3 regions of the Streptomyces sp. NPDC016640 genome follow, and region 3 is predicted to be linked to each of the others. Evidence: riboswitches for the same ligand, from Rfam matches in the RefSeq annotation. Region 3 holds a riboswitch; each other region holds the start of a gene.
The links. A riboswitch is a leader RNA that binds a small molecule or an ion and turns the genes downstream of it on or off. The one in region 3 is predicted to bind cobalamin.
Positions count from the first base shown of each region.

Region 1: another riboswitch for cobalamin. It lies ahead of ACF07S_RS29680 (cobalamin biosynthesis protein); the one in region 3 lies ahead of ACF07S_RS22025 (FecCD family ABC transporter permease).
Region 2: another riboswitch for cobalamin. It lies ahead of ACF07S_RS21430 (ABC transporter substrate-binding protein); the one in region 3 lies ahead of ACF07S_RS22025 (FecCD family ABC transporter permease).

Region 1 is NZ_JBIBRG010000018.1:57,668-67,006, forward strand. Features, by position in the region: gene ACF07S_RS29665 (class II aldolase/adducin family protein) at 1-439, opposite strand, end outside; gene ACF07S_RS29670 (anion permease) at 830-2,083, shown strand; gene ACF07S_RS29675 (hypothetical protein) at 2,115-2,336, shown strand; cobalamin riboswitch at 2,496-2,637, shown strand; gene ACF07S_RS29680 (cobalamin biosynthesis protein) at 2,756-3,697, shown strand; gene ACF07S_RS29685 (cobyric acid synthase) at 3,694-5,205, shown strand; gene cobN (cobaltochelatase subunit CobN) at 5,202-8,858, shown strand; gene ACF07S_RS29695 (putative cobaltochelatase) at 8,855-9,339, shown strand, end outside.
Region 2 is NZ_JBIBRG010000010.1:122,343-131,681, reverse strand. Features, by position in the region: gene ACF07S_RS21450 (polyprenyl synthetase family protein) at 1-1,131, opposite strand, end outside; gene ACF07S_RS21445 (nuclear transport factor 2 family protein) at 1,582-2,019, shown strand; gene ACF07S_RS21440 (ABC transporter ATP-binding protein) at 2,111-2,932, opposite strand; gene ACF07S_RS21435 (FecCD family ABC transporter permease) at 2,929-4,047, opposite strand; gene ACF07S_RS21430 (ABC transporter substrate-binding protein) at 4,044-5,069, opposite strand; cobalamin riboswitch at 5,097-5,279, opposite strand; gene ACF07S_RS21425 (class I SAM-dependent methyltransferase) at 5,331-6,080, opposite strand; gene ACF07S_RS21420 (MFS transporter) at 6,049-7,317, opposite strand; gene ACF07S_RS21415 (ATP-grasp domain-containing protein) at 7,310-8,563, opposite strand; gene ACF07S_RS21410 (cysteine synthase family protein) at 8,560-9,339, opposite strand, start outside.
Region 3 is NZ_JBIBRG010000010.1:253,682-263,020, forward strand. Features, by position in the region: gene ACF07S_RS22000 (DUF742 domain-containing protein) at 1-125, opposite strand, end outside; gene ACF07S_RS22005 (roadblock/LC7 domain-containing protein) at 128-562, opposite strand; gene ACF07S_RS22010 (ATP-binding protein) at 637-2,508, opposite strand; gene ACF07S_RS22015 (ABC transporter substrate-binding protein) at 3,277-4,299, opposite strand; gene ACF07S_RS22020 (ABC transporter ATP-binding protein) at 4,339-5,112, opposite strand; gene ACF07S_RS22025 (FecCD family ABC transporter permease) at 5,112-6,215, opposite strand; cobalamin riboswitch at 6,317-6,457, opposite strand; gene ACF07S_RS22030 (TauD/TfdA family dioxygenase) at 6,502-7,293, opposite strand; gene ACF07S_RS22035 (MFS transporter) at 7,311-8,618, opposite strand; gene ACF07S_RS22040 (ABC transporter substrate-binding protein) at 8,887-9,339, shown strand, end outside.

The DNA of each region.
Region 1 (9,339 bases), on a different contig from region 3:
CCGCGGCCATGTAGTGGATCAGCGGCAGCTCGTCGACGAGCGTGGAGACGGCCGTCGCGTGCACCGCGTGGGTGTGCACCACGGCGCGCGCGCCGGTCGTGCGGTAGACGGCGAGGTGCATGGGCAGCTCGCTGGTCGGGACGAGGCCGCCGAGGACCTGCCGGCCGGCGAGGTCGACGCCGGTCACGTCCCTGGGCCCCAGCCGGTCGTACGGCACTCCCGACGGCGTGACCAGGACGGTGTCGCCGACCCGCACCGAGACGTTGCCGGAGGTACCGACGACGAGCCCGTCGGCGACGGTCCGGCGCGCGGTCCCGACGAGTTCCTCCCAGGCGCGCGCCTCCTCCTCGCGCACAGGCCTCCCCCGCGGCTCCCCCGCGTCCCGGACGCCGTCCCCGGCGCCCCCCGCTTCCCGCCCGTCCCCTCGCTGCCCGGTCATGCCGCGATCCTGCCAGGCGCGCCCCCGGCGCGCGACGGGCCGGGGGCACCGCCGGGCCGGAAGCCGACCCTCCGCGAGGGCGCGGGTCCGCGCACGTCGTCCTCCGGCGGTTCCCTGCGGGGGATCGCCGGCCGTCCGGTACGACGACGGCGGCACGCTCCCCAGTGACCGAAATCTCTTCACCGGCCCACCCGACCGGCCGAAGACGTTCGCCGGGGGCGCCCGGGGCCCTGTCACGGGGCCGCCCGCGCGACACGGCGGCGGCCCCGCCATCCGGCGGAGCAGCCGCCCCCTCTTACGGTCACCGCGATGCCCATTCCAGTTCATCTTCCGTTCATCCTGGTTACCTACGTTCAACCAGCCAATGACCTCGAACGATTGCCTGGGTAAATGGAAAGCTTCTCGCTGATCCTCGCGATTGTGGTGGTAACCGCACTCGCGTTCGATTTCACGAACGGTTTCCACGACACCGCGAACGCGATGGCGACGACCATTTCGACCGGTGCGCTCAAGCCCAAGGTCGCGGTGGCCATGTCCGCCGTGCTGAACCTCGTGGGCGCCTTCCTCTCGGTGGAGGTCGCCAACACGATCTCCAAGGGCCTCGTCGACGAGGCCGGCATCCGTCCCGAGGTCATCTTCGCCGCACTGGTCGGCGCGATCCTCTGGAATCTCCTGACCTGGCTGGTCGGTCTGCCGTCCAGTTCCTCGCACGCCCTGATGGGCGGGCTGATCGGCGCCACCGTCGCCTCCGCCGGGTTCGGCGCGGTGCACGGCGACGTCCTCGTCACCAAGGTCCTGATCCCCGCGATCGCCGCCCCGCTGGTGGCCGGCCTCGCCGCGATGATCGCCACCCGCCTCACCTACCGCCTGGGCAGGAAGGCCGACGGCAAGGCCTCCGAGAAGGGCTACCGCGCCGGGCAGATCGCCTCCGCCGGCCTGGTCTCGCTGGCCCACGGCACCAACGACGCCCAGAAGACGATGGGCATCATCACCCTCGCCCTGGTCGCCGGCGGCACCCTCGCCCCCGACTCCGACCCGCCCCTGTGGGTCATCCTCTCCGCGGGCGTCGCCATCGCGCTCGGCACCTACCTCGGCGGCTGGCGCATCATCCGTACCATGGGCAAGGGCCTGACCGACCTCCGGCCGCAGCAGGGCTTCGCCGCCCAGACCAGCGCCGCGACGGTCATCCTGGCCTCCTCGCACCTCGGCTTCTCGCTGTCCACCACGCACTCCGTCTCCGGCTCCGTGATGGGCGCGGGCCTGGGCCGCAAGGGCGGCGTGGTCCGCTGGTCGACGGCCACCCGGATGTTCGTCGCCTGGGGCCTGACGCTGCCGGCGGCGGCCCTGGTCGCGGCGGTCGCCGAGTGGGTCTGCGGCTTCGGCTCCTGGGGCACCGCCCTCGTGGCCGTCTTCCTGATCGCCTCCAGCGCGGCGATCTGGAAGCTGTCCCGGCGCGAGGTCGTCGACCACACCAACGTCAACGACCACGGCGTCCCCGGCGAGGAGCAGCCCGGCGTGGTGACCCAGGCCATCGCCGCGGTGACCCCGCCCCCGGTCGGCACCGTGCCGGAGGAGCTCGCCGCCACCATCCCGGCCCCCTCGTCCACCGACCCGGCCGCCCCGCCGGCCAGGACCGCCGTCTGACCGCGTCCCGGCACGAAGGAAGAAGAGCACCATGAAGATCGACTGGGCGGCCCTCGGCTCCGTCTTCGGCGTCAGCCTCGTGGCCACCGTGGTCCTGGTGGCCCTGTTCACCCTGGGCATCAACGGCCTGTCCCGCCAGGAGCGGGCCGCCGCCGAGGGCCGGTCCGCCACCCTGGCGGTCACCGGCGCCTACGCCTGCTTCGCGGCGTGCGCGGCGGCGGTGGCCTACGGCATCTACCTGATCGTGGCCTGATCCTCGTCACGGATCGTCACCGTCCGAGCGGGCGGTGCGGGAGCCCCGGCCCCGCACCGCCCGCTCGTGCGCACGAACCCGGCACACGCGGTTCACCCACCGGAACCTCCTGTGGGCCTCGGCACACTTCAGCCTCGCAGGTCAACGCCAGGTTGACGGCTCTTCCGGGGCCGTGGTGGACTGCCTCAGCCATTACGGCGGCAGGAGAGGAAGCCGGTGCGAGTCCGGCGCGGTCCCGCCACTGTCACCGGGGTCACCACCCCGGGAGCCAGGAACTCTCACCGCCGGTCTCGTCGAATCAGGGCGCGGACACCCTGAGTGAGGACCCATCGCCATGCGCGGCAGCCTGTTGAGGTCGACCAGCCGAGCCCCGTCCCGTCCCGGGGCCGTTCCCGGCGGACGCCCGGCCGGCTGAACCCATGGGTGCCGATCGCGTCTTCGCGTACGGCGCCGCCGCCGGCCTCCTCGGCGACCTGCTCCTCGGCGATCCCCGCCGCGGGCATCCGGTCGCCGCGTTCGGGCGGGCCGCGGCCGCCGTGGAGCGGGTGCTGTGGCGGGACGACCGGGGCCGGGGCGCCGTGCACACCGCCGTGTGCGTCGGCGGGGCCGTCGCGCTGGGGGGCCTCGCCGCCCGCTGCGTACGCTCCTCCCCCGCCGCCTCCGTCGCCCTGACCGGTGCCGCCACCTGGGCCGTCGTCGGCGGCACCTCGCTGGCCCGTGAGGCGCGGGCCGTCGGGCGGGCCCTGGAGGCCGGGGACGTCGAGGCCGCCCGGGCGCGGCTGCCGCACCTGTGCGGCCGGGATCCGCAGGCCCTGGACGCCGACGGGATCGCCCGCGCGGTGGTCGAGTCCGTCGCCGAGAACACCTCCGACGCCGTGGTGGGTGCCCTGGTGTGGGGCGCCGTCACCGGGGTGCCGGGGCTGCTCGGGTTCCGCGCCGTCAACACGCTGGACGCGATGGTCGGCCACAAGTCCCCCCGCTACCGCCGCTACGGCTGGGCCTCCGCCCGCCTCGACGACGTCGCCGGCTGGCCCGGGGCACGGCTGACCGCCGTACTCGCCGCGCTCTGCGGGCCCGACCCGCGGGGCGCCGTACGGGCGTGGCGCGCGGACGCGGCGAAGCACCCGAGCCCCAACGCCGGGCCCGTGGAGGCGTCCTTCGCGGGCGCCCTCGGCGTGCGGCTCGGCGGCACGCTCTCCTACGGCGGGCGGGTCGAGCACCGGCCCGTGCTCAACGGCGGCGGCCGTGCCGTGGCCGTGGCCGACATCGACCGGGCGGTACGGCTCTCGCGGCGGGTCGGCTGGCTCGCGCTCGGGGCCGGGGCCGTCGCGCGGCTCGTCGTGAAGGGACGTACCTCATGAGCGGTGGAGGTCTGCTCGTCGCCGGGACCACCTCGGACGCCGGCAAGAGCGTGGTGACCGCCGGGATCTGCCGGTGGCTGGTGCGGCAGGGGGTCAGGGTCGCGCCGTTCAAGGCGCAGAACATGTCGCTGAACTCCTTCGTGACCCGGGAGGGCGCCGAGATCGGGCGGGCCCAGGCCATGCAGGCCCAGGCCTGCCGGGTGGAGCCGGCCGCGCTGATGAACCCGGTGCTGCTCAAACCGGGCGGCGAGCAGTCCAGCCAGGTCGTCCTGATGGGCAGACCGGTCGGCGAGATGAGCGCGCGCGGCTACCACGGAGGACGCCAACAGCATTTGCTGGCAACGGTGTTGGAGTGCCTGGAGCAATTGCGGGGCACGTATGACGCGGTGATCTGTGAGGGGGCCGGCAGCCCGGCCGAGATCAACCTGCGGCGGACGGACATCGTGAACATGGGCATCGCCAGGAACGCCGGGCTCCCCGTGCTCGTCGTCGGTGACATCGACCGGGGCGGCGTCTTCGCGTCGTTCTTCGGTACCGTCGCCCTGCTGTCCCGGCAGGACCAGGAACTGGTCGCCGGGTTCCTGGTGAACAAGTTCCGGGGTGACGTGTCGCTGCTGGAGCCGGGCCTGGAGATGCTGCACGGCCTGACCGGACGGCGGACGTACGGCGTGCTGCCCTTCCGGCACGGCCTCGGCATCGACGAGGAGGACGGACTCCGCGTGTCGCTGCGCGGTGCCGTACGGGAGTCCGTGGTGGCCGCGCCGGTCGGCGAGGACGTGCTGCGGGTCGCCGTGTGCGCGGTGCCGCTGATGTCCAACTTCACGGATGTGGACGCGCTCGCCGCCGAACCGGGTGTCGTGGTGCGGTTCGTGGACCGGCCCGAGGAACTGTCCGACGCCGACCTGGTGGTCGTGCCGGGGACCCGCGGGACCGTGCGCGCCCTGGAGTGGCTGCGGGAGCGCGGACTCGCGGACGCGCTGCTGCGGCGGGCGGCCGAGGGCCGGCCCGTGCTCGGGATCTGCGGCGGCTTCCAGATCCTCGGCGAGCGGATCGAGGACGACGTGGAGAGCCGGCGGGGACGGGTCGACGGGCTCGGACTGCTGCCCGTGCGGGTGCGGTTCGCCCGCGAGAAGACCCTCACCCGGCCGGAGGGCGAAGCCCTCGGGGAACGGGTCGAGGGGTACGAGATCCATCACGGCCTCGCCGAGGTCCTCGGGGGAGAGCCCTTCCTGGACGGCTGCCGGGTCGGCCAGACCTGGGGCACGCACTGGCACGGCTCGCTGGAGTCGGACGGATTCCGGCGGGCCTTCCTGCGCGAGGTGGCCGCCGCCGCGGGGCGCCGCTTCGTGCCGGCCCCCGGCACCTCGTTCGCCGCGCTGCGCGAGGAGCAGCTCGACCGGCTCGGCGACCTGATCGAACAGCACGCGGACACCGACGCGCTGTGGCGGCTCATCGAGTCGGGCGCGCCGCAAGGACTGCCTTTCATTCCACCGGGAGCGCCCGTATGAGCACTGTGTTGTTGTTGTCGACCGCCGACACCGATCTGCTGGCGGCCCGTGCCGCCACCGGTGCCTCCTACCGGATCGGCAACCCCACCCGCGTGGACGTCGCGGACGAACTGCCCGCGCTGCTCGACGGCGCGGACCTCGCCGTCGTACGTCTGCTCGGCGGCAAGCGGGCCTGGGAGGACGGACTCGCCGCGCTGAAGGCGTCCGGGGTCCCGACCGTGCTGCTCGGCGGTGAGGCCGTGCCGGACGCGGAACTGATGGCCGAGTCGACGGTTCCGGCCGGTGTCGTGGCGGAGGCGCTGCGGTACCTCGTCGAGGGCGGCCCGGACAACCTCACCGAGCTGGCCCGCTTTCTGTCGGACACGGTGCTGCTGACCGGCGAGGGGTTCCTCGAGCCGAGGAAGATGCCCGAGTACGGGGTGCACGGGGAGCGGGCGGCGGCCGAGGGCCGGCCCACCGTCGGCGTGCTCTTCTACCGGGCGCACGAGCTGAGCGGCAACACCGCCTTCGTGGACACCCTGTGCGACGCCGTCGAGGCCCACGGGGCCAACGCCCTCCCCGTGTACTGCGGTTCGCTGCGCGACGCGCAGGAGGGCCTGTACGAGATCCTGGGCCGGGCCGACGCCCTGGTCGCCACCGTGCTCGCGGCCGGCGGCACGCACGCCTCGCAGGCGTCGGCCGGCGGCGACGAGGAGGCCTGGGACATCGGGGCGCTCGCCGACCTCGACGTGCCGGTGCTGCAGGGGCTGTGCCTCACCTCCTCGCGCGCCGCCTGGGAGGAGTCCGACGCCGCCCTGTCCCCCATGGACGCCGCGATGCAGGTCGCCATCCCGGAGTTCGACGGGCGGCTGATCACGGTCCCGTTCTCCTTCAAGGAGCAGGGCCCGGACGACGTCCCGGTGTACGTCGCCGACCCGGAGCGGGCCGCGCGGGTGGCCGGGATCGCCGTACGGCACGCCCGGCTCAAGCACAAGCCGAACGCGGAGAAGAGGCTCGCGCTGGTCTTCACCGCGTACCCGACGAAGCACTCGCGCGTCGGCAACGCGGTGGGGCTCGACACCCCGGCCTCGGCGGTGCGGGTGCTGGACGCGCTGCGGGACGCGGGGTACTCGCTCACCGAGTACCCGTCCGGCGGCGACGAGCTGATCCACCGGCTGATCGAGGCCGGCGGGCACGACGTGGAGTGGCTGACCGAGGACCAGCTGGCCGCCGCCCCCGCGCGGGTGCCGCTGGCCGACTACCGGGCCTGGTTCGAGAAGCTGGACCCGCAGCTGCGGGACGCCATGACGCAGGCGTGGGGCGAGCCGCCGGGCTCGCTGTACGTCGACGGCGACGACATCGTGCTCGCGTCCCTGCAGTTCGGGAACGTCGTCGTCATGATCCAGCCGCCGCGCGGCTTCGGCGAGAACCCGATCGCGATCTACCACGACCCCGACATGCCGCCCTCCCACCACTACATGGCGGCCTACCGGTGGCTGGAGAACGGTTTCGGCGCGGACGCGATCGTGCACATGGGCAAGCACGGCACGATGGAGTGGCTGCCGGGCAAGGGGCTGGGCCTGTCGGGCGGCTGCGCGCCGGACGCGGTCCTCGGCGACCTGCCGCTGATCTACCCGTTCATCGTCAACGACCCCGGCGAGGGCACCCAGGCCAAGCGGCGCGGGCACGCGACCGTGGTCGACCACCTGGTGCCGCCGATGGCCCGCGCCGACACCTACGGCGACCTGGCGAAGCTGGAGCAGCTCCTCGACGAGTACGCCCTCGTCTCCGACCTGGACCCGGCGAAGGCGCCGGCGGTGCGCGCGCAGATCTGGACGCTGGTGAAAGCGGCCGAGCTCCATCACGACCTGCATGTCGACGACCAGCCGGACGACGACGCCTTCGACGAGTTCGTCATGCACATCGACGGCTACCTGTGCGAGATCAAGGACGTGCAGATCAGGGACGGCCTGCACATCCTCGGCGGCGGCCCGGTCGGCGAGCCGCGCGTGAACCTCGTCCTGGCGGTGCTGCGCGCCTCGCAGGTGTGGGGCGGGCAGGCGAACGCGCTGCCGGGCCTGCGGGCCGCGCTGGCCGGGCACTTCGGGCTGGTGGAGAAGGAACTGCTGGCCGAGCCGGGCGCGCCGGTGAAGGTGCCGGTGGAGCTGACGGACCTGGTGGACGGGCCGGCACGCACCGGCGCCGACGCCATCGACCTGCTGGAGCAGCTGTGCCGGCGGTTCGCGGAGGGCATGGAGGAGCGCGGCTGGACGGCCGGCTCGGTTCCCTCGCTGGTGCGGGAGGTGCTGGGCACCGAACTCCCGGACGCGGTGGCCGTGCTGCGGTTCGCGTGTGACGAGGTCGTGCCCCGGCTGGCCCGTACCACCGACGAGATCGGGCACATCCTGCGGGCGCTGGACGGCGGTTACGTCCCGGCGGGACCCTCGGGCTCGCCCACGCGCGGCCTGGTCAACGTGCTGCCGACCGGGCGGAACTTCTACTCCGTGGACCCGAAGGCGATCCCGTCCCGGCTGAGCTGGGAGGTCGGGCAGTCGCTCGCCGACTCGCTGGTCCAGCGGTACCTGCAGGACACCGGCGAGTACCCGAAGTCGGTCGGCCTGACGGTGTGGGGCACGTCCGCGATGCGCACCCAGGGCGACGACATCGCCGAGATCCTGGCGCTGCTGGGCTGCCGCCCGGTGTGGGACGACGCCTCGCGCCGGGTGACCGGTTTCGAGGTGGTCGGGCTCGAGGAGCTGGGCCGGCCGCGCATCGACGTGACGGTCCGCATCTCCGGGTTCTTCCGGGACGCGTTCCCGCACGTGGTCGGGCTGATCGACGACGCGGTGCGGGCGGTGGCGGAGCTGGCCGAGCCCGCCGAGTCCAACTACGTACGGGCCCACGTGGACGAGGACGCGGCCTCGCACGGCGACCGGCGGCGGGCCACGGCCCGCATCTTCGGCTCGAAGCCGGGCGCGTACGGCGCCGGTCTGCTGCCGCTGATCGACGCCCGGAACTGGCGCTCCGACGCCGACCTCGCCGAGGTGTACGCGGTGTGGGGCGGCTACGCCTACGGGCGCGGGCTCGACGGGCGGGCGGCGCGCGGGGACATGGAGACGGCGTTCCGGCGGATCGCGGTGGCGGCGAAGAACGTCGACACCCGCGAGCACGACCTCGTCGACGCGGACGACTACTTCCAGTACCACGGCGGCATGGTCGCCATGGTGCGGCACCTGACGGGCGCGAGCCCGGAGGCGTACGTCGGCGACTCGGCGACCCCCGACCAGGTGAAGACGCGGACGCTGGGCGAGGAGACGCACCGGGTCTTCCGGGCCCGGGTGGTCAACCCGCGCTGGATGGCGGCGATGCGGCGGCACGGCTACAAGGGCGCCTTCGAGATGGCCGCGACCGTGGACTACCTCTTCGGGTACGACGCCACCGCCGGGGTCGTGGACGACTGGATGTACGAGAAGCTCAGCGCGGAGTACGTCTTCGACGCCGAGAACAGGGACTTCATGAAGAAGTCCAACCCCTGGGCGCTGCGCGGCATCACCGAACGGCTGCTGGAGGCGGCCGACCGCGGTCTGTGGGCGGAGCCTGACGCGGACACGCTGGAGCGGCTGCGCGCCACCTACCTGGAACTCGAAGGCGATCTGGAGGGCGACGACCAGTGACCACCCCCTTTCCGTTCACGGCCGTCGTCGGTCAGGACGACCTGCGGCTCGCGCTGCTGCTGAACGCCGTCTCGCCGATGGTCGGCGGTGTGCTGGTGCGCGGCGAGAAGGGCACGGCGAAGTCCACCGCGGTGCGCGCCCTGTCGGCGCTGCTGCCGGAGGTGGCCGTGGTGCCCGGCTGCCGGTTCTCCTGCGATCCCTCGTCTCCGGACCCCGGGTGCCCGGACGGTCCGCACGAGCCCGGGGGCGGGACCGCGCGGCCCGCGCGGATGGTCGAGCTGCCCGTCGGCGCCTCCGAGGACCGGCTGGTCGGCGCGCTCGACATCGAGCGGGCGCTCGCCGAGGGTGTGAAGGCGTTCGAGCCGGGGCTGCTCGCCGACGCGCACCGCGGGATCCTGTACGTCGACGAGGTCAATCTCCTCCACGACCACCTGGTCGACCTGCTGCTGGACGCGGCGGCGATGGGCGCCTCGTACGTGGA
Region 2 (9,339 bases), 130 kb from region 3:
CCCGGTGCGCTCCGGGGCGAGGCCCGCCGCCCGCCCGACCAGCGCGGCGAACTCCCGCCGCAGAGCGGGCTCCGCGCCGGTCCGGGCGAAGTGCCGCAGGCTCGTCGCGGCCAGTTCGGTGATCTTCGACTCCACGACGGCCCGCGCGCCGGTGCGCTCCAGCGACGCGCGCATCCGCCGCACGGCGTCGTCCGACGAGGACGGCGCGCCCGGGGCGAGCAGTTCGGCGGCCTCCTCGTCGCCGGAGTTCCCGGCGAGCCTGAGGCCGACGGCGAGCAGGTAGGTGAGCTTGCGCGTGCGCAGGTCGTCGTCGGCCGGCTTGCCCGTCCGGGCCGGGTCGCCGAAGGCACCGAGGAGGTCGTCGCGGAGCTGGAAGGCCAGACCGGCGCACCGCCCGGCGGAGCGCAGCGCGTCCAGGACGGGCGCGCCGGCGCCGGCCAGGGCCGCACCGAGCGCCAGTGGCCGCTCGACCGTGTAGAGGGCGCTCTTGAGGGTGGCGATGGTCACCGCCTCGTCGACGCCGGACGCCCCCGTGGCCTGCGCGTGCAGGTCCCGGTACTGCCCGGCCACCATCTCGCGGCGCATGGCCTGCCACTCGCGGTGCAGCCGCGGTCCGTGCGGCGAGCCGAGCGCCGTCTCGGTCAGCAGGTCGTCCGCCCAGGCCAGGGCCAGGTCACCGGCGAGCACCGCGGCGGACGCCGCGAACGCCTCGGCCGGGCCGGTCATCCGTGCGGCCCGGTGCATCCGGGCGAGGTCGACGTGCACCGCGGGCGCGCCGCGCCGCAGCGTCGAGCCGTCCATCACGTCGTCGTGGATGAGCGCACAGGCCTGGAGGAGTTCGAGGGCCGCGCCCGTGCGCAGCACCGCGGTGGGCTCGCCCGATCCGCCGGCGGCCCGCCATCCGCACCAGGCGAACGCGGTGCGCAGCCGCTTCCCGCCGCGCCGGACCAGGGTGGTGACGCGGTCCGCGACATCGCGGGCGAACACCGGATCGGTGTCGCGGGCGGCCCCCAACCCCTCGTCGAGGACGCGCCCGAGTTCCGCCTCGACGGCCCGGGCGGCGTCGCGGGCCGTGAGCGGGCCGTCGACCGGCCTGACCGGTTCGGCCACAGTGGACCGCAGTCCCAGCATGCACAACCCCTTCTCACTCTCGGTCACCGGCACACCAGTGCTTCTGCCGAGTGACCTTGCACGGATGCGCTGATTCCCGACCGGTACGCCGGTCGTCCCGGACGGCGGTCACCCCACCGGCGCAACGGCGGCGGAGCCGTGCGCACGACGCGTCCCCGCGCCGTCGCGGCCACGGGCGCTCCCCGCGGACGTTCGGTGCTGCCACGCGTGTTCCTCCCGGACGTTCGGTCCGACATCCTGACATGTCAGATCATGGCCGCAGCGGCGTGACCCCGCCCGTCGCGACGACATGATCGGCGGGTCGGCGGCCCGGGACCGGAGCGTCCGCCGGGGTGGGCCGCCCGCCCGCACCGGCCGCCCGGAGGTGCTGGCGCCGGCCGGTCGATGCCGGTGATGATGGCGCTCCCGCCGCGTCGGCCGGACGCGGATGCCGAATCGGAGTGATGATTCATGACCCCCGCCGCACCCACGACCGCACGCGCCGTGGTGGAGGAGCTGTTGCGCCGGATCGGTGAGGGCGATCCCGGGCGTATCGCCGAGATGTACGCCGAGCGGGGCGACTGGAAACTGGACTGGCCGGAGGCCGAGCACGGCCGGGCCGCCACCCCGTGGATCCGTCACCGCTCCACCCGCGCCGATGCCGCCGCCCACTACCGCGAGCTCGCCGAGCACCATGTGCCCGGGCAGGCGGCGACCGAGATCGAGCGCATCCTCGTCGACGGCGACGACGTGGTCGTGCTCGGCGAGATCCGGCAGACCGCCCGCTCCACCGGCCGTGCCTACCGGGCGCGGTTCGCCCTGCACCTCACCGTCCGGGACGGGCTCGTCACCCGGCACCACGTCTACGAGGACAGCCTGGCCGTCGCCCAGGCGTTCGCGGCGGGGTAGCCGGGCCCGCCGTGGACCGCGCTGAACGGCGGCCCGGTCCACGGCGGCCCCCGCCGGCGCGCCGGCGGGGGCCTGGTACCTCGAGGAGGAGTCAGCCCCGGAGCGGCGCGGGGGGAGCCGGGCGGTCCGCCCGCCGCGTCCCGCCGGGCAGGAAGGTCACGTGCGGGGCGCCCGTGCCCGGATGGACGGCCACCTCCGCCGCGACCCCGTACACCTCGGCCAGCAGCCCGGGGGTGAGGACCTCGGCGGGTGGGCCCGAGGCGGTCACCTCGCCGTCGTGCAGGACGTAGAGGCGGTCGCAGTAGTAGGCGGCCAGGTTGAGGTCGTGCAGGGCGAGCAGCACGGTCGCGGACAGGTCGCGCAGCGCGTCGAGGACGTCCAGCTGATGGCGGATGTCGAGGTGGTTGGTGGGTTCGTCGAGGACGAGCAGGGTGGGCCGCTGCGCGAGGGCGCGGGCGATGAGCACGCGCTGGCGTTCGCCGCCGGAGAGCCGGTCGAAGGGCCGGCCGGCCAGGTGGGCGGCGTCGACCGCGGCGAGCGCGGAGTCGATGAGTTCGGCGTCCTCGGGGGTGTCGCCCGCCAGCAGCCGTTTGTGCGGGGTGCGGCCCATCGCCACGACCTCGCGGACGGCGAGGTCGACGCCGGCCCCGGGTTCCTGCACCACCGCCGCCACGGTGCGGGCCACCTGCCGTACCGGCAGCGACCAGGCGTCGGCGCCGTCGACGCGGACCCGGCCGGCGTCGGGGCGCAGCACGCGGTAGACGGCGCGCAGCAGGCTGGACTTGCCGCTGCCGTTGGGGCCCACCAGCCCGATCGTCTCGCCGGGACGGGCGGTCAGGGACACGTCCCGCACCAGGACGCGCACACCGGCGCTGATCGTGACGCCGTCGACGCGGAGGTCGGTCGCGGTCATGCCACTCCCCGGTCGGTGCCGCGCCGGGCGTCCCGGCGCATCAGCCACAGGAAGAACGGTCCGCCGCACAGCGCCGTGAGCACGCCGACGGGGATCTCCATCGGCGCGGCGACCGTCCGCGCGGCCACATCCGCCCAGACGAGGAAGACCGCGCCGCCGAGCGCGGCCGTCGGCAGGACGCGGCGGTGGTCGCCGCCGACGAACAGGCGCACGATGTGGGGCATCATCAGTCCGACGAAACCGATCGGCCCGGCCGCCGCCACCAGGACGCCGGTGACCAGGGAGAGCAGGACGAACAGGCGGGCGCGGAAGCGGGCCACGTCCAGCCCCATCGTGGTGGCGGCCTCCTCACCGGCCAGCAGCAGATTCAGGTTGCGGGCCTGCGTCATCAGGACGCCGATGCCCAGGAGCACGGCCAGGCCCGGCAGCCACAGCGCCTCCCAGCCGACGCCGCCGAGACCGCCGAGGGTCCAGGCGAGCACCGCGCGGGTCTCGTTGCCCCGGTCGGTGGTCAGCAGCAGCAGGTCCAGCACGGCGGTGAGCACCGCGGCGATCGCCACCCCGGACAGCACCAGCCGCATCGAGGAGATGCGTCCGCCGGTGCGGGCGGTGGCGTAGACGAGCAGCAGCGCGCCCAGCGCGCCCGTGAACGCGGCGGCCGACAGCGACAGCGGCCCGAACACGCCGACCCCGAAGACGATCACCGCGACCGCGCCGAGGGACGCCCCGGAGGAGACCCCCAGGAGGTAGGGCTCGGCGAGCGGGTTGCGCACCAGGGCCTGCAGCGCGGTGCCCACGACCGCCAGCCCGGCGCCGGTCACCGCGCCGAGCAGCACGCGCGGCGCCCGCACGTCCAGCACGATCGTCTCGCGCGCCCGCGACCACTCGGGCGCCGTCCGGCCGGCGCCCAGCGCGTGCGTGACGATGTCCCACACCTGGCCGGGCGGCACCTCCACCGAGCCGATCGCCAGGCCCGCCGTGGCGGAGGCCCCGAGCAGCGCGGCCAGGACGACGAGCGTGACGACCAGGGACGTGCGGCCCGTTGTCGCCCGCCCGGCGGACGTCTCGGGCGGCGCGGCCGGCCCGGCGGGCGCCTCGACGGCGGGGCGGGTCACCGGAAGCTCCCGGGGTGCAGTCCGCGGGCCAGGTCCTCGACGGCGTAGGCCGAGCGGATGCCGACCAGGGTGGAGGTCAGCGGCAGGACGACGAACCGCTCGTTGCGCACGGCGGGCACGTCGGCGAGGGCCGGCTGGGAGCGCAGGAACTCCTTCTTCCGCTCGACGCTTCCGGCGCCGGCGTAGTCGTAGACGGCGATGACCTCGGGCCGGCGTTCGACGACCTGCTCCCAGGAGACGTCCCCGAAGACGTCGTCGAGGTCGCCGAACACGTTGCGGCCGCCGGCCAGCCGGATCAGCTCGGTGCCCAGGCTCCTGCCGCCCGCGGTGAAGGCGCTCTTGTCGCCGCTGTCGTACACGAAGACGGGCACCTCGGGCTCGCCCCCGACCGCGGCGGCGGCCTCGCCCACCCGGCTCCGCAGATCGGCGACCAGCCGCTCGGCCCGGCCGGGGACGCCGAAGATCCGGCCGACGGTGCGGATCTCGGCGTAGGTGTCCTCCATCGTCACCCGCTTCTCGCCGCAGTACTCGCGGTTGAGGTGGGTGTCGATGCCGGCGTCGGCGAATGCCGTGCGGGAGCGGCCCTCGTTCTCGGCGAAGGCGCTGCCGTAGCCGCCGTAGACGAGATCGGGTTCGGCGTCCAGCACGGCCTCGAAGGACGGTTCCCTCTCGGCCAGTTGCGGTACCTCCTCGAAGTCCCGCCTCAGCTCGGGCAGGACGGCCGAGTCGGGGAAGGCGGTGCCGACCATGCGGTCCTTCAGGCCCAGGGCGAGCATCAGCTCGGCGGGGTGCTGGTGGATGGTGACCACCCGGGCCGGCGGCCTGTCGTACGTCGTGCGCACACCGCAGTTGTCGATGGTGACGGGAAAACCCTCGGGGGCCGCCGCGGCGGCCCTCCCTTCGTGCGCGCCGTCGCCGGACGGGCCGCAGCCGGCGGTCAGCAGGGTCGCCGGCAGGACGACGGCCGCGACCGCGGCGCGCAGGGACCGGCGTGTGCGGGCAGGGATGAGCAGGGGGGACACGTGAAGCCTCCTGGAGTCCGCGCTCCTCGGAACGGGCCCGCGACAGGCCAGTGTCCTGACTCCCGGATCGACGTTCCCCCGGCCTTCCCGCGCGGCGCGCAGTGGCGTGTCGAGGGGGTGCACTCCCCGGTCACAGTGGCGGGACCGTGCCGGATTCGCACCGGCTTCCTGTCTCCCGTCGCGGCGATGACCTGGTGATAGTACGGTTCCCCGGCCCGGAGGTGAAAGGGCGCGCGGATCACCCCGCGCGCCCGGCAGCCGTCAGCCTCCGCGGACCGCCCGCAGGACGAGCCGGTCCGCGTTCTCGTCGTAGGGACGGCCGTCGAAGCCGCCGAAGACCTCCACGTGCTCGAACCCCGCCTCCTCGGCCATCCGCCGCAACTCCACCGCGCTGTACACGAACCACACCAGTGTGGCGCGCGTCACCCGCTCGCCCCGGACCAGCACCCAGTCGCTGCGCAACCGCGCCCAGTCGTCCAGCACGGTGTCGGTCTGCACCATCAGGTCGTCACCGCGCCGCACCACTTTGGGCGGGGTGACCCTGCGGGCCAGCAGTTCCTTGCCGGCGAGGTCCAGGACGAGGGTGCCGCCGGCCGCCAGGCAGTCGTGCATGACGCGCAGCACGCGCGCGTTGTCGGCGGGGTCCTCGAAGTACCCGAAGGACGTGAACATGTTGAGGACGACGTCGAAGCCGCCCGGCTGCTCGAACCGGCGTGCGTCGGCCCGCACATGGGTGACGCGGGCGCCGGCGTCCGCCGCCCGCTCGCGCGCGCGCTCCAGCATGGCCGGGCTGAGGTCCACCCCGGTCACCCGGTGGCCGCGAAGGGCGAGCGGCACGGTGAACACCCCCGGCCCGCAGCACAGGTCCAGCACCCGGGACCCGGGCGCGAAGGCCAGCAGGGGAGAGGTGTCCAGCAGCTCCTCGGCCTGGGCGTGGCGCTGTTCGGAGAAGAGGAAGTCGTGGAACTCGGTCCAGAAGTCATCGTCCTGGAATCCGCCCGTCCGTGTCATGCGGTGTCAGTGCTCCTTCGTCGTCGCCGTGGGGGAGGGGACGCCGGGCCGCGAAGCGGCGCAGCGTCAGCAGGAGAGGGGGAAGCAGCAGGCACTGCGCGGCGGCGAGCAGCCAGAACGACCCGGTGTGACCGGCGCGTTCGCCCAGGCCGTAGAGCTGACCGCCCAGCACTCCGCTCGCGCAGGCGCCCAGGCCCGCGGCCAGCCGCTGCTGGCCGAAGACCACGGCGTCGGAACGGGGGCTGTGGCGCAGTGCCTCCAGGTCGTTCTTCAGGAACAGCACGATGTCGCCCAGGGTGATCAGCGCCCCGCCCGCCAGGAGCGCCGTCCGGGTACCGGCCGCCAGCACGGCCAGCCCGGCTCCCAGCGCCGTGAAACCGGCGGCCAGGGCGAGGGCGTACGGCATCCGCCGGATCAGGCCGGACGCGAGCGGCTGCACGATGATGACCAGGGAGAAGCAGAGCAGCAGCACCATGCTGTAGAAGGCGCCGGAGGCACGCTCGACGGCGTACACCGCCAGGAAGTGCTGGAAGTGGAAGTAGAGGTAGAACGCCAGTGCGTTGGCGGCGAACGGCAGGACGGCCACGCCGGTCAGCAGGCCCGGCCGGGCGGTGCCCGCGGCGGACGGGCGGCGGTCCTCGCCCACTTCGGGGAGCCGTGCGTGGCCCGCGGCGACCGCGAGGAACAGCCCGGTGACGACCGCGAACAGATGGCCGGGCGAGGACAGCACGAAGGGCCCGGCCACCAACGGGCCCACCGCCATGCCCGCGTTGAGCGCCGCGTTGCCCGCCGACAGGAACGCCGGGCGGCGCTCCTCGTCCACGCCGTGCACCAGGTACGCCTTGTTGGCGGGCAGGTAGAGCGCGGCGCCGCAGCAGGTGAGGACCAGCGCGCCGACGGCCAGCGGCGGCCAGCGCAGCGCCGCCAGGAAGCCGGCGAATCCGGCCGTGCGCACGACCAGCGCCCAGAGCATCGTGCGGCGCAGCCCGATCCGGTCCGCCAGCGCCCCGCCGACGACGCCGCCGGAGAACTGCACGAGGGACGCCACGGCCAGCACGACGCCGACCGCGCCGAGGCCCATCCCCAGCCGTTCGTGCAGGAACACCGACATGAACGGCAGGACCATGAAACTGCCGAGCGGGATCAGGAACGAGCTGAGCAGCAGGAAGCGCAGCGGACCGTCGAGCGGGAACAGCGTCCCCCGCGACGTCCCCTCCCGCCGGGCGCGTTCACCCACCGGAGGTCTCCGGGCGGGCCGGCTCGGGGAACGGCGCGGTGAGGACGCGCAGGGCGCCCGCGGCGGCCACCGCCCGGTGCGTGGCGAGTTCGGCGGTCTCGGCCTCGGCGTAGACGATGCCCGCGTACCCGCGGCTGTCGTCCAGGTGCTCGACGCGGTCACCGACCGACTTGACCGGGTACCAGGCGGGCGAGCCCGGCATGTCCGCCAGCCGGTCGAGCCCGGCGACGCCGGTGAACACGCCGGGCGCGGCCGGGTAGCCCAGGACGAAGGCCACGGCCGGGCCGCCGGGCGGTTCGACGTCCATCAAGGCGGGGCGGCGGCCCAGCGCGGCCTCGATCATCGCCTCGTACACGTTGACGCCGAGCGCCCGGCACAGCCCCTCGCCGACCAGCGCGCCCCCGATCCTGGGATTGATCTCCACCACCTCGGGACCGCCGGCGGTCAGCACGAACTCCACGTGCGCGAAGCGGTCGGTGTACCCGATGGCGGCCAGCACCTCGCCGAGCCACCGCTCCAGCGAGGCCCGCCGCGCCTCCGGGAAGGCCACGGGGAAGGCGGTGATCTCCTCGCGGAAGTACGGCTCCGGCGACATGAGCCTGCTGGAGACGCCGAGGAGACGGGTACGGCCCGCCCAGGTGAGGGTCTCGGCGCTGTAGACCGGGCCGCTGAAGTAGGGCTCGGCGAACAGCCGGCCCTTCAGGTCCCGCCGCGCCGCCTGGTACAGGGACCGGTCCAGTTCCCGCTCGTCCCGCACCAGCCAGACGTTCTGGCTGCCGGTGCCCGCCGTGTCCTTCAGGATCGCCGGCAGCCCCACCTCCTCGAGCACCGGCTTCCGTGCCTCCGCGGCCTCACCGGCGGCCTCCACGGCCCGTCCGCGCGTGAGGCCGGCCTCGTGCAGCCGGTTGCGTACGGCGGCCTTGTCCCGGGTCAGCCGCAGCACCGCGGGGTCGAGCCCGGGCAGGCCCAGGCGCGCGGTGAGGTCGGCCCCGACCAGTGTCCAGGTGTCGGTGGAACTGATCAGACCGCGCAGGTCCGGGGTCCGGCGCAGCAGCCCGGCCACCCGCTCCACGTCGAAGGTGTCGGTCTCGAGCACGTCGAGGCAGCCGGCGGGCAGCCGGTCCAGTTCGTGGGCGTAGTACGAGGGATCGCGGGTCAGCAGCAGCAGCCGCTCGCCGAACAGGCCGGCGGCGCGCGACAGGTGTCCGAGTCCGAAGGTCAGCGACTCCAGGCAGACGACGGTCACGCGGCACGCTCCTTCCAGCGCGCCGGGCACGCGGCCCGCCGCCACTCCAGCCTCGACCAGGGCATGGTCATCCCCTCCGGGTCGCGGACCTCCACGGGTTTCAGCGCGGCGGGGTCCAGGGCCTGCGCGTGCCGGGCGAAGACGCGTTCCACGTAGCGGTGGCCGGTGTCGGCGCCGATCACCACGTGCAGCCGGTCGGGGTGACGACGGGCCTCGTACGTCGCGGCCAGGTACCCGGCGCCGGTGGACAGCCCGGCGAAGACGGCGTGGTCGCGCAGCAGGGCGACCGCGCCGGACATCGCGTGGGTGAAGTCCAGCCAGTGCACGGCGTCGTAGAGGTGGTGGCGGACGTTGTCGAAGACGATGGACGACCCGATGCCGGCGATGATCGCTTCCGGGTCGTGGTGGTCCTGACTGCCGAAGGTGACGCTGCCGAAGGGCTGGACGCCGACCAGCCGCACGGAGGACTCCGCGGCCCGCAGACGCTCCACGATGCCGCCGGTCGACGCGCCGGATCCCACTCCGCCGACGACGGTCAGCGCGGTGGAGGGGAACGCCGCCGCGATCCGGTCGGCGACCTCGTGGTAGCCGAGGTAGTGGATGTCGTCGTGGTACTGGCGCATCCAGTGGCAGTCCGGGCGTTCGGCCAGGATCTCGCGCACCCGCCGCACCCGTAACTCCTGGTCGAGTTTCAGGTTCCGCGACGGCCGGACCTGTTCGACGACGGCGCCGAGGATCTCCAGCTGGGCCAGTGTGGTGGCGTCGACGGTGGTGGA
Region 3 (9,339 bases):
GCTCTCACCTGTGACATGAGGTCGAGTGCGACGGTGGGGCGGGTACGGCCGTTGCTGACCGTGAAGGGGCGCACCAGCCGGCCGGCCGCGTCGTCGAGCCAGGGTCCGTCGCCGGCCGCCTTCACGCTCAAGACCTCATCGCCTGGGATCCGACCCCCTGCTGCCGGGGGGCGGTCATCAGATACGGGCGGACGGACTTGACCAGCATCGCCATCTCGTAGCCGAGCACCGCCGCGTCGGCCTCCCGGCCGGCCAGCACGGCGAGGCAGGTGCCGGAGCCGGCGGTGGTGACGAACAGCAGTGTCGAGTCGAGTTCGACGACGACCTGCCGGACGTCGCCGCCGTCGCCGAAGCGGATGCCGGCGCTGCGGGCCAGGGAGTACAGGCCGGAGGCCAGGGCGGCCATGTGGTCGGCGCTGTCCGGGTCGAGACCGTGCACGGACTTCACCAGTCCGTCGCAGGACAGCAGTACGGCGCTGCTGGTGTGCGGTACGCGTTGCACGAGGCCGCTCATCAGCCAGTCGAGATCGGATACCTGGGCGGTCGGCGCATCGCTCGCCATGGTGGATCGACTCCTTGGGGTACGAAGGTCTGCGGGAGCGCTGGTGGGGTGGAAGGGGGTGGGTGTGCGGCTGGTCATCCGGCGGGTGCGCTCCCGTCGTGCCGGGCGGTGTGGTCGGTGCGGGGTGGGGGGACGGACGGCCGCGGTGCGGCGGGCGGCTCCTGCCGGGCTTCCGCGAGGCTGATGCCCCGCTGGAAGGCGGCCATCAGGTTGGGGTCGTGGCCGCCGGCGTCCTCGCTGTCCTGGCGGGGCACGGGGCCGTCGCGCAGCTGCGGTGCGATGTGCTCCTGGGCACGTCGGCGGGGCAGCAGGGGTTTGCCCATGATGCCGCGCACCGGGCTGTCACGGGCGGTGAGGGGTGTGGTCCCGTCGTCCGCGGGAGCGTCGGCCCCGCCTGCGGCTCCGGTGGCCTCGGCGGGACGGGAGGGGGCGCCGTGCGGGGGCAGCGGCGGGGCGGGGACGCTGTCGTCGGGCGACGCGGCGGGCGTGCGAAGACGGAGCGACTGCGGTGGCACGGGCGTGAGCGGCGCCGCGGGTGGGCTCACCGCTCCGCCGCCGTGCGCGGCGTCCCGGGCGTGCCCGCCGGTGGCGGGCGCCGACGGCAGCCGACGAACCATCGGGGGTGCGCCGGTGCCGCTGCCGGGCGGCTGCGGTGCCGGGTCCGCGCCCTGCCCGCCGTCGGCGGCCCTCGGTGCGGTGCCGAGCAGTGCCTGGGGCACCACGAGTACGGCCTGGACGCCGCCGTAGATGTTGCTCTGCAACCGGACGTGGATGCCGTGCCGCTTGGCGAGCTGGGAGACCACGAACAGCCCGATGCGGCCGTCGGACAGCAGGCTGGCCACATGTACCTGGTCGGGGTCGGTGAGCAGCGCGTTCATCCGTTCCTGCTCGCCGGTGGGCATCCCGAGCCCGCGGTCCTCCACCTCGACGGCGAGCCCGGAGGTGACGAGGCCGGCCCGCAGCAGCACCTGCGTGTGCGGGGCGGAGAACACCGTGGCGTTCTCGATGAGTTCGGCGAGCAGGTGGATGACGTCGGCGACGGCGTGTCCGCGCAGCGTGCCGTCGATCGGCGGCACGAGCTTGACGCGGGAGTACTGCTCGACCTCGGCGATCGCCGAGCGCAGCACCTCGGTCATGGAGACCGGGTTGCTCCACTGCCGCCGGGAGACCGCCCCGCCGAGCACGGCGAGGTTCTCGGCGTGGCGGCGGATGCGGGTGGCGAGGTGGTCGACGTGGAAGAGGCCCTTGAGGAGGTCGGGGTCCTCCATCTCGTTCTCGAGTTCGTCGAGGATGGAGATCTCGCGGTGCACCAGGGACTGCAGGCGCCGGGCGAGGTTGACGAACACCTCCAGCTTCTGTTCGCTGCCCGCCTGGCTGGAGAGCCGGGACGCCTGGACGACGGCGGTGACGGCGCCGTCGTGCGCGCGTGCCAGGTCGGCCGCGAGCAGGCCGAAGTCGTCGGCGTCCGCGGCCTGTTCCGCGCTCCGCTCCGGTGGGGGCGGGCCGTCGCCGCGGCGCAGCGCCTCGACGAGGGCGCGCAGGTCGCCCTCGCGCCTGGCCGTGCTCCGGCGCAGGCCGTCGACGCGGTCGTGCACGGAGCGGGCGGCGCGGTCGGCCGCCACGGCGGCGATGAGGATGCCGGCGAGGGTCACCGACGTGGCGCCGCCGAGCACCGCCCACAGGGCCGGGCCCGGCCGCACCCCGGTGGAGCGGACGGTGAACAGCACGGCCGCGCAGGCGCTCAGGGCCACCGCGACGGGCGGCAGCACGGCGAGGCGCAGCAGCTGGGGACGTACGGGTGTCTCGGGCAGCGGGGGAGCGGTCCGCGCGGGCGGCCGCCCGTGCCGCCCGCCCTCGCGCCGGTCCGGGCGGTGGGCGGGACCGGTCCGGCGGCCCCGGGGCTCGGCGGGGCCCGGGGCACCGCCGGCCTGCTCGCGGGCCGCCACCGGGGGACCGACGGGTGCCGGCCTGCCGGTCGCGCCCCGGTTACCGGCCGGGCCCGGGCGCCGGGGCCCTTCGCCCCGTCCGCTCCTTCGTCCGCCTTGTGGCTGCACGTACCGGTCCCCGCTCCCTGATCCCGACCTCGTCGACGCGGCTCCTCGGCGCATCGCACCCTGCGGCGTGAGCTGCCGCGTCACCCGACCGACACTCACCGTAGTCGCCACCGCATCATGTGCGGTGGGCAGTTGACAAACTCCTGCGGGCGACATCCCGCTCTGGTATGAGGCTTCGTACGACAGGCCGATAACCTTCCCGAACAAGGGAGCGGGAAGGGAAAGGAAGCGATCCGAGCTGGTCACAAGCGGTCAGGCGGTTCCGGTCGGCAGGGAGGGATCCCGGTGCTCCGCATCCGCCGGCGCCCCCTCGCGTGCTTCCGGGGCCGATCCGGGCGGGGCCGCCGGGCCGACGGAGCACCTCTCACTACGGCCAGAACATCACTCACCGTGAGGGAAGGGCCCCGGGACCGGGGAGCGGCCGACGTCCGACGGCAGGGTCCGGGGGCTGTGCGGCCCCGGTGCTCTCAGCGGTCGCCGGCGAGGTCCAGGCCGCCCTCGACGGGCGGCGCGGCCTGCGCGGCCGGTGCGGTGCCGTGGCTCAGGGCGGTGTCCCGGTGACGTGCGACCGGCGTGGAGAACGGCCGCCACCGGGCTCGGCCGGCAGCTGCCCGTCCGGCTCGAAGGGCTCACCGCCGCGGGAAAGGCGAGCCCTCGGGTTCAGGAGTGGAGGTTTCCCAGGTCCGCCGCGAGTGAGCTGATGGCCGCGGGGTTGCGCGGGCTCTCGACGAGGTCGGCGTAGTCGAGGGTGACGATCCGGTCGTTCTTGACGGCGGAGACGTTCGCGAGCGGCTTGTAGGACTTGAGGAACGCGCGCTTCTGCTCCGCTGTGGTGTCGCCGTAGTCGTTGATCACGATGACCTCGGGGTCGCGGGCGACGACCGTCTCCCAGCCCACGGTGGTCCAGCTGTCCTGGAGGTCCTTCATGATGTGGTCGCCGCCGGCTTTGGTGATGATGTCCTGGGGTCCCGCGAAGGCGCCGGAGGTGAACGGCTTGTCCTGTCCGCTGTCGTAGAGGAACACCCGCGGTCGGTCCGCGCCCTTCGGAGCCTTCGCCTGTGCATCGGCCACTTGCTCGCGGAACTCGGTGATGAGGGTTTCGGCCCTGTCCTCGACGTCGAACACCTTGCCCAGGTTCCGCAGGTCCGTGTACAGCGCGTCGAGCGGTGGCATCACGCCGCGTGCCTTGCCCCGTCCGTTGCGGCACGACTCGCTGAGCAGATACGAGTCGATGCCCAGGCGTCGCAGCGCGGCGGGCGTGAAGCCCTCGCCCTCGTTGAAGCCGTAGTTCCAGCCCGCGAAGACCAGGTCGGCACGGGCGTCCAGGACCAGCTCCTTGTTGATCCGGTCCTTCGAGAGCCACTCGGTCTTCCGGTAGCCGTCCTTCCACGGCACCTTCGTGAGGTCGCCCTTGTCGTCGGGCATGACGTATCCCGCCATGTGGTCCTCGAGACCGAGCGCGAACATGATCTCGGTGATCCCCACGTCGTTGGTGACCACGCGCCGCGGAGCCCTCTCGAACGTTCTCTGTTCGCCGCAGTTCTCGACAGTGACCGGATAGTGGCCGTCGGACGCCCGGGCGCCGTCTCGCTTCCCCTCCTCCGACGAGACGCTCGCCCCGCAGCCGGTGACGGCGAAGGCCAGAACGAGGGCGAGGGCGGCGGGGCGTGCGCGGTTCGGCATGGGGGGGTGACTCCTTCGAGGGTGGACCGGGGAGGGGAACTACTGGGCGGGAAGACGGTCGAAGAGCAGCTGGACCGCGCCCGTTTCGGGATGGGGGACGCGGTGCGCACGGACGCCGAAGACATCGGTCAGCAACACCGGCGTGAGGACATCGTGGGGTGCGCCGGAGGCGACGATCCGCCCGCCGTCGATGACGTGGACGAGGTCGCAGTGGAGCGCGGCGAGGTTGAGGTCGTGCAGCGCGGCGAGCACGGTCAGTCCGCTGGCCCGGACCAGGGACAGGACCTCCAACTGCTGGGCTATGTCCAGGTGGTTGGTGGGCTCGTCCAGCACCAGGACCTGCGGCTGCTGGGCGAGCGCGCGGGCGATCAGGACCCGTTGCTTCTCACCGCCGGAGAGCGTGAGGAAGCCCCGGTCGGCCAGATGGCCGGCGCCGACTCCCTCCAGCGCGGCGGCACACGCGCGCCGGTCCTCGCCGGTCTCCCGGGTCACCGAACCCTGGTGCGGCAACCTGCCCATGGCCACGACCTCGGCCACGGTGAAGTCGAACTCCGCGACCGCTTCCTGTGGAAGGGCCGCGAGCCGGCGGGCGCTTTCTCGCGTGTTCAAGGCCAGCAGGTCGTCGCCGTCGAGGCGTATCGCACCAACCGTGGGGCGCAGGGCCCGGTAGACGCATCGCAACAGGGTCGACTTGCCGCTGCCGTTGGGCCCGACGAGCCCCACGAACTGGCCGCTGCCCGCCCGCAGCGATACGTCCTCCACCAGCCGCGTGCCGGAGATCTCCACGGTCACCGTGTCGATGTCGACCTGCATCACACGCCCCCGAAGGTGTAGGTGCGGCGGCGCATGAGCAGGACGAAGCACGGCACACCGATCGCCGCCGTCAGGACGCCCAGCGGCAGTTCGGCCGGGGCGAGCACCACGCGCGACAGGACGTCGACCCAGATCAGCAGCACGGCACCGGCCGGGGGCGCGACGGCCAGCAGCCGGCGGTGGTCCGCCCCGACCAGCATCCGGGCGGCGTGCGGCACCATCAGGCCCACGAAGCCGATCGCCCCGCTGACCGCGACCACCGCCCCGGTGACGGCGGCGGTCGTCAGGAAGAGTTCCTTGCGCAGCCGGCCGGGGTCCACCCCCAGCGCGGCAGCGGTCTCGTCACCCATCGCCAGGGCGTTCAGGCGCCGGGCCGAGAAGCCGAGGTGGGCGAGGCCGCCGAGCACCGCGCCCGCGGCGACCGGCACGGAGGACCAGCTCGCACCGCCCAGACTGCCGAGCAGCCACATCATCGCGGACCGGGCCGCCTCACCGTGCTCGGCGGCGAACACCATGAACGTGGTCACGGCCGAGAAGCCGTAGTACATGGCGGTACCGGTCAGCACGAGCCGGAGCGGTGTCAGCCCCCGCGGGGTCCGGGCGATCGCGTACACCAGCGTCATGGCCGCGAGCGCGGAGAGGAACGCCGCCGTGGACAGCGCCCAGACACCGAGCGCGCCGAAGGCGCCGAAGATGAGCACGGCGTTGGCGCCGACGCCCGCGCCGGAGGAGATGCCGAGGACGAACGGGTCCGCGAGCGCGTTGCGGACCATGGCCTGGACGGCGACGCCCACGGCCGCCAGACCGGCGCCGACCACCGCGGCCAGCACGGCGCGCGGGAAGCGCAGTTCCCACACGATGGTGTAGGAGGAGACCTCGTCCGGAGCTATGAGCCCACCGGTCAGCCCCGCCCAGAGGTAGTGCAGCGCCTCGCTCCAGGAGAGCCCCGACGCCCCGGTACTCGCCCCACAGACCAGGGAGACGGGGAGCGCGACACACAGACCGGTCACGAGCAGGGGCAACGGGACGCGCCGGGGCGGTGGGGGCCCGCCGCTCGTGGTGCGGTGCGGTACGGCGGGTATGGGGTCGCGGAGCGTGGCCACAGGCGGATCGCTTTCGCCTCGGGCCGTGCACCTGCGTGATCGAAGGAGCGGGCCCGGGCGCTGGACCCCGTGCGCAGCACCTCTCGCAGTCCACGGCGATTGACAGGGGCTTCACCACCGCGGGTGATCGGGCTCACGGAATCCCGTACGGGATTCCGCCTACCGTTGCGGGTCAGCGCCGGACTTCGACCGGACTTCCCCCACGAGGCGCTTGCAGCCTAGCGTGTGTTCCCACGCCTTCTCCCCCTGGGGGGCGCAGGTTTGCGCCACCGCGGTGGGGACACGTTCAGCGGGCGTCGGCCGTGCGCAGGGTGAGGATGCGGACGGTGCGCTCACCGGTGTGCGCGTCGCGGCCGTGCCAGCAGCGGTAGTTGTCGAGGACGAGGATGTCGCCCTCGGCGAGCCGGAAGCGCGGTAGGGCCGGTTCGAGGGCGTGCACCGTCTCGTCGAAGCGGGCCAGCATGGCGCGTACCCGGTCGGTGTCCGGGTCGCGGTGCAGGGGCACGGCCCCGTCGGTGCGGCGGACGACGCGACGGCCGGTGCGGGTGTACTCGACGTGCCGGGCGACGCGTGGGGTGGCGGGAAGTCCGCGCGTCCCCGCCCACTCGCCGTACAGGTCGACGTCGGTACCGGTGAGGAAGTCCAGGAGGGCGGGGTCGGTCGACGCCAGGCCGTCGACGAGGCCGTACGCGTCGAGCGCGAAGGAGTCGCCTCCGCGGGGAGCGGGCCGGACGCACTGGATCAGGACGTGGTCCTCGTCGGGGTGCCGCCGCCTGCCGGGTACGCCGCCGACGTCGACGACGAGGTCGAAGCTGTCGGCGTGCAGGTGGACGGGGCCGGCGTCACGGGAGGTGCGCACGCGGTGCGGATACAGCTCCCGCAGACGGCTGCCCAGGGTGCGGGCCGCGGCGACGGCGAGGGCGTCGGCTGTGTTCTCGTAACCGGTGAGGACGACGGCTCCGTCCCGTGACAGGAGGGTGCGGGCCTCCTGCTCCCGTTCGCCGGCCACCCGGCCGGGGACGAGGCCCGAAGGCGTGGGGGGAGCAGACGGCTGGGTGCTGTGGCTGAGTGAGTGCATGACCCGAGACTGCCGCATCAGGCGGCGCTCCCGGCTTTCCCCTCGGCTCCGGACGGCGCCTCGGGCCTGCGGGAGAAGTGGCGGGCGCTGGGCACCAGGGCGGCGACGGCCGGGGCGGCGAAGCAGGTCAGTGCGCAGACCGCGAGGACGGCGCGGGTGCCGAAGGCGTCGATGGCCGGCGCGATGAGGACGAGCCCGACCGGGGCGAGGCCGTAGGAGAGCAGGAAGTCCAACGAGGAAACCCGGGCGAGCTTGTCCGGTGCGACCTCGCGCTGGGTCGCGGTGAACCACGGCACGTTGAACAGCTCGATGCCGATGCCGGCGACGGCGTAGGCGGTCATCACCACCACGGGGTGCACGGGGACCATCAGGCTCAGCGGGGCGAAGCCGTAGGCGGCGAGGCCCGCCAGAGCGGTCCAGCCCGCCGATCGCGGGCGCCAGCGGGCGACGAGCAGGGCCGCGGCCAGCGCACCGGCGGTGTAGGCGGTCATCGCACCCGCGAGCACGACCTCGGTGCCGTACTCGTCGCGGCTGACCAGGGGCAGGGCGACGCCGGTCGCGGAGTAGCCGGTGGCTATGACGGCCGTCAGGGCCGCCAGTCCGGCGACGAACCACGGGTGCCTGCGGGCTTCACGGACGCCGTCGGCGAACTCGGCCAGGAACGACACCCGTTGGGGACGTTCGGCGCAGGGAGCGCCCTCGGTCCCGGTGCCGGCATGTGCGCCCGGTCCGGGCAGGAGGGCGGCGACGAGCCACAGCAGGCCGATGCCGAGCAGCAGGGCGCGGGTGCCGAGGAACACGGCGAGCAGGGCGGTCAGTGAAGGCCCCGTCAGGGTGGTGACCCTGACCGCGAGCGTCATGGCGGCGTTGGCCTGCTGCCTGCGGCCGGCATCGACGACCTCGGCGGTCAGGGCCTGGAAGGCGGGCCGGCAGGCGCCCTGACCCGCGCCGGCCAGGGCGGCGGCCGACGCCATCAGCAGGACCGAGCGGCCGAGTCCGGCGGCGATCAGCGGTGCCGCGACTCCCGCCGCCAGTCCCGCCCACAGCACGACGCCCCGGCGGGAGTGCCGGTCGGCCAGTACTCCGGCGACGGGCACCGCGGCGAGGAATCCCGCGGTGCGTGCCGCGAGCAGCAGGCCGAGATCGGTGACGTCGAGCGTGCGGTCGAGCACCGCGAACCCCAGCACGAACGGCAGGGCCCAGGTCGCCAGACCCGAGGCTGTGGCGCCCGTCCAGAGCCGTAGGAAGGCGGCGTCGAGCAGGAGGGGCCGCTGCTTTCCGGGGGTGTCCTCCGACGCCGTGGTCGGTATGAGTGGGGTCGGCACGTCGTGACGCTCCTGTCGTTCGTGGACCTGGTCGGATGGTGCGCGGCCGCGGCCGGACCGGCTTCGGGGGCGACCCGTGGTCCCGCCGACCACAGGCGCGCTCGGGGCCGTTGGCGGCTGCCGGCACACGGCGGAGTGTCCGAGCCCGCCACCGCGTCACCCCCCGGGGGGCTAGCGTGATGAAAATCGTTGTCGCTAGAGTAGCCGCCAACCCGACCGAGCTCCCTGCATGATCGGCATCACGGCCTCTTCCAGACCGGAGGAACCCATGCGCCACCCCGCACGATTAGGCGTCGCTCTGGCCACGCTCGCTCTCACGGCCGTCGGCTGCTCATCGTCGGGGGAGTCCTCCGCCGACGGCTCCGCGGACAAAGCGGCCGCGCGGACGACGACCGTGACGAGTTGCGGCCGGAAGCTCTCCTTCGACGAACCGCCGAAGCGCGCCGTCGCCCTGGACCAGTCCGCCACGGAGACGCTGCTGGAACTCGGGCTCGGGGACCGCATGGCCGGAACCGCGAACCTGAAGACGAAGATCGCCAAGGAGTACCGGGAAGCCTACGCCCAGGTGCCGGTGCTCAGCCCCAAGGTCCTCACCGGCGAACAGCTGCGCGCGGCCGCTCCCGACATCGTCATCGCCTCCTTCGACGACCTCTACGCCAAGGACCGGGTCGGCACCCGTGAGGAACTCGCCGAACTGGAACTGCCCTCCTATGTGAGCGCC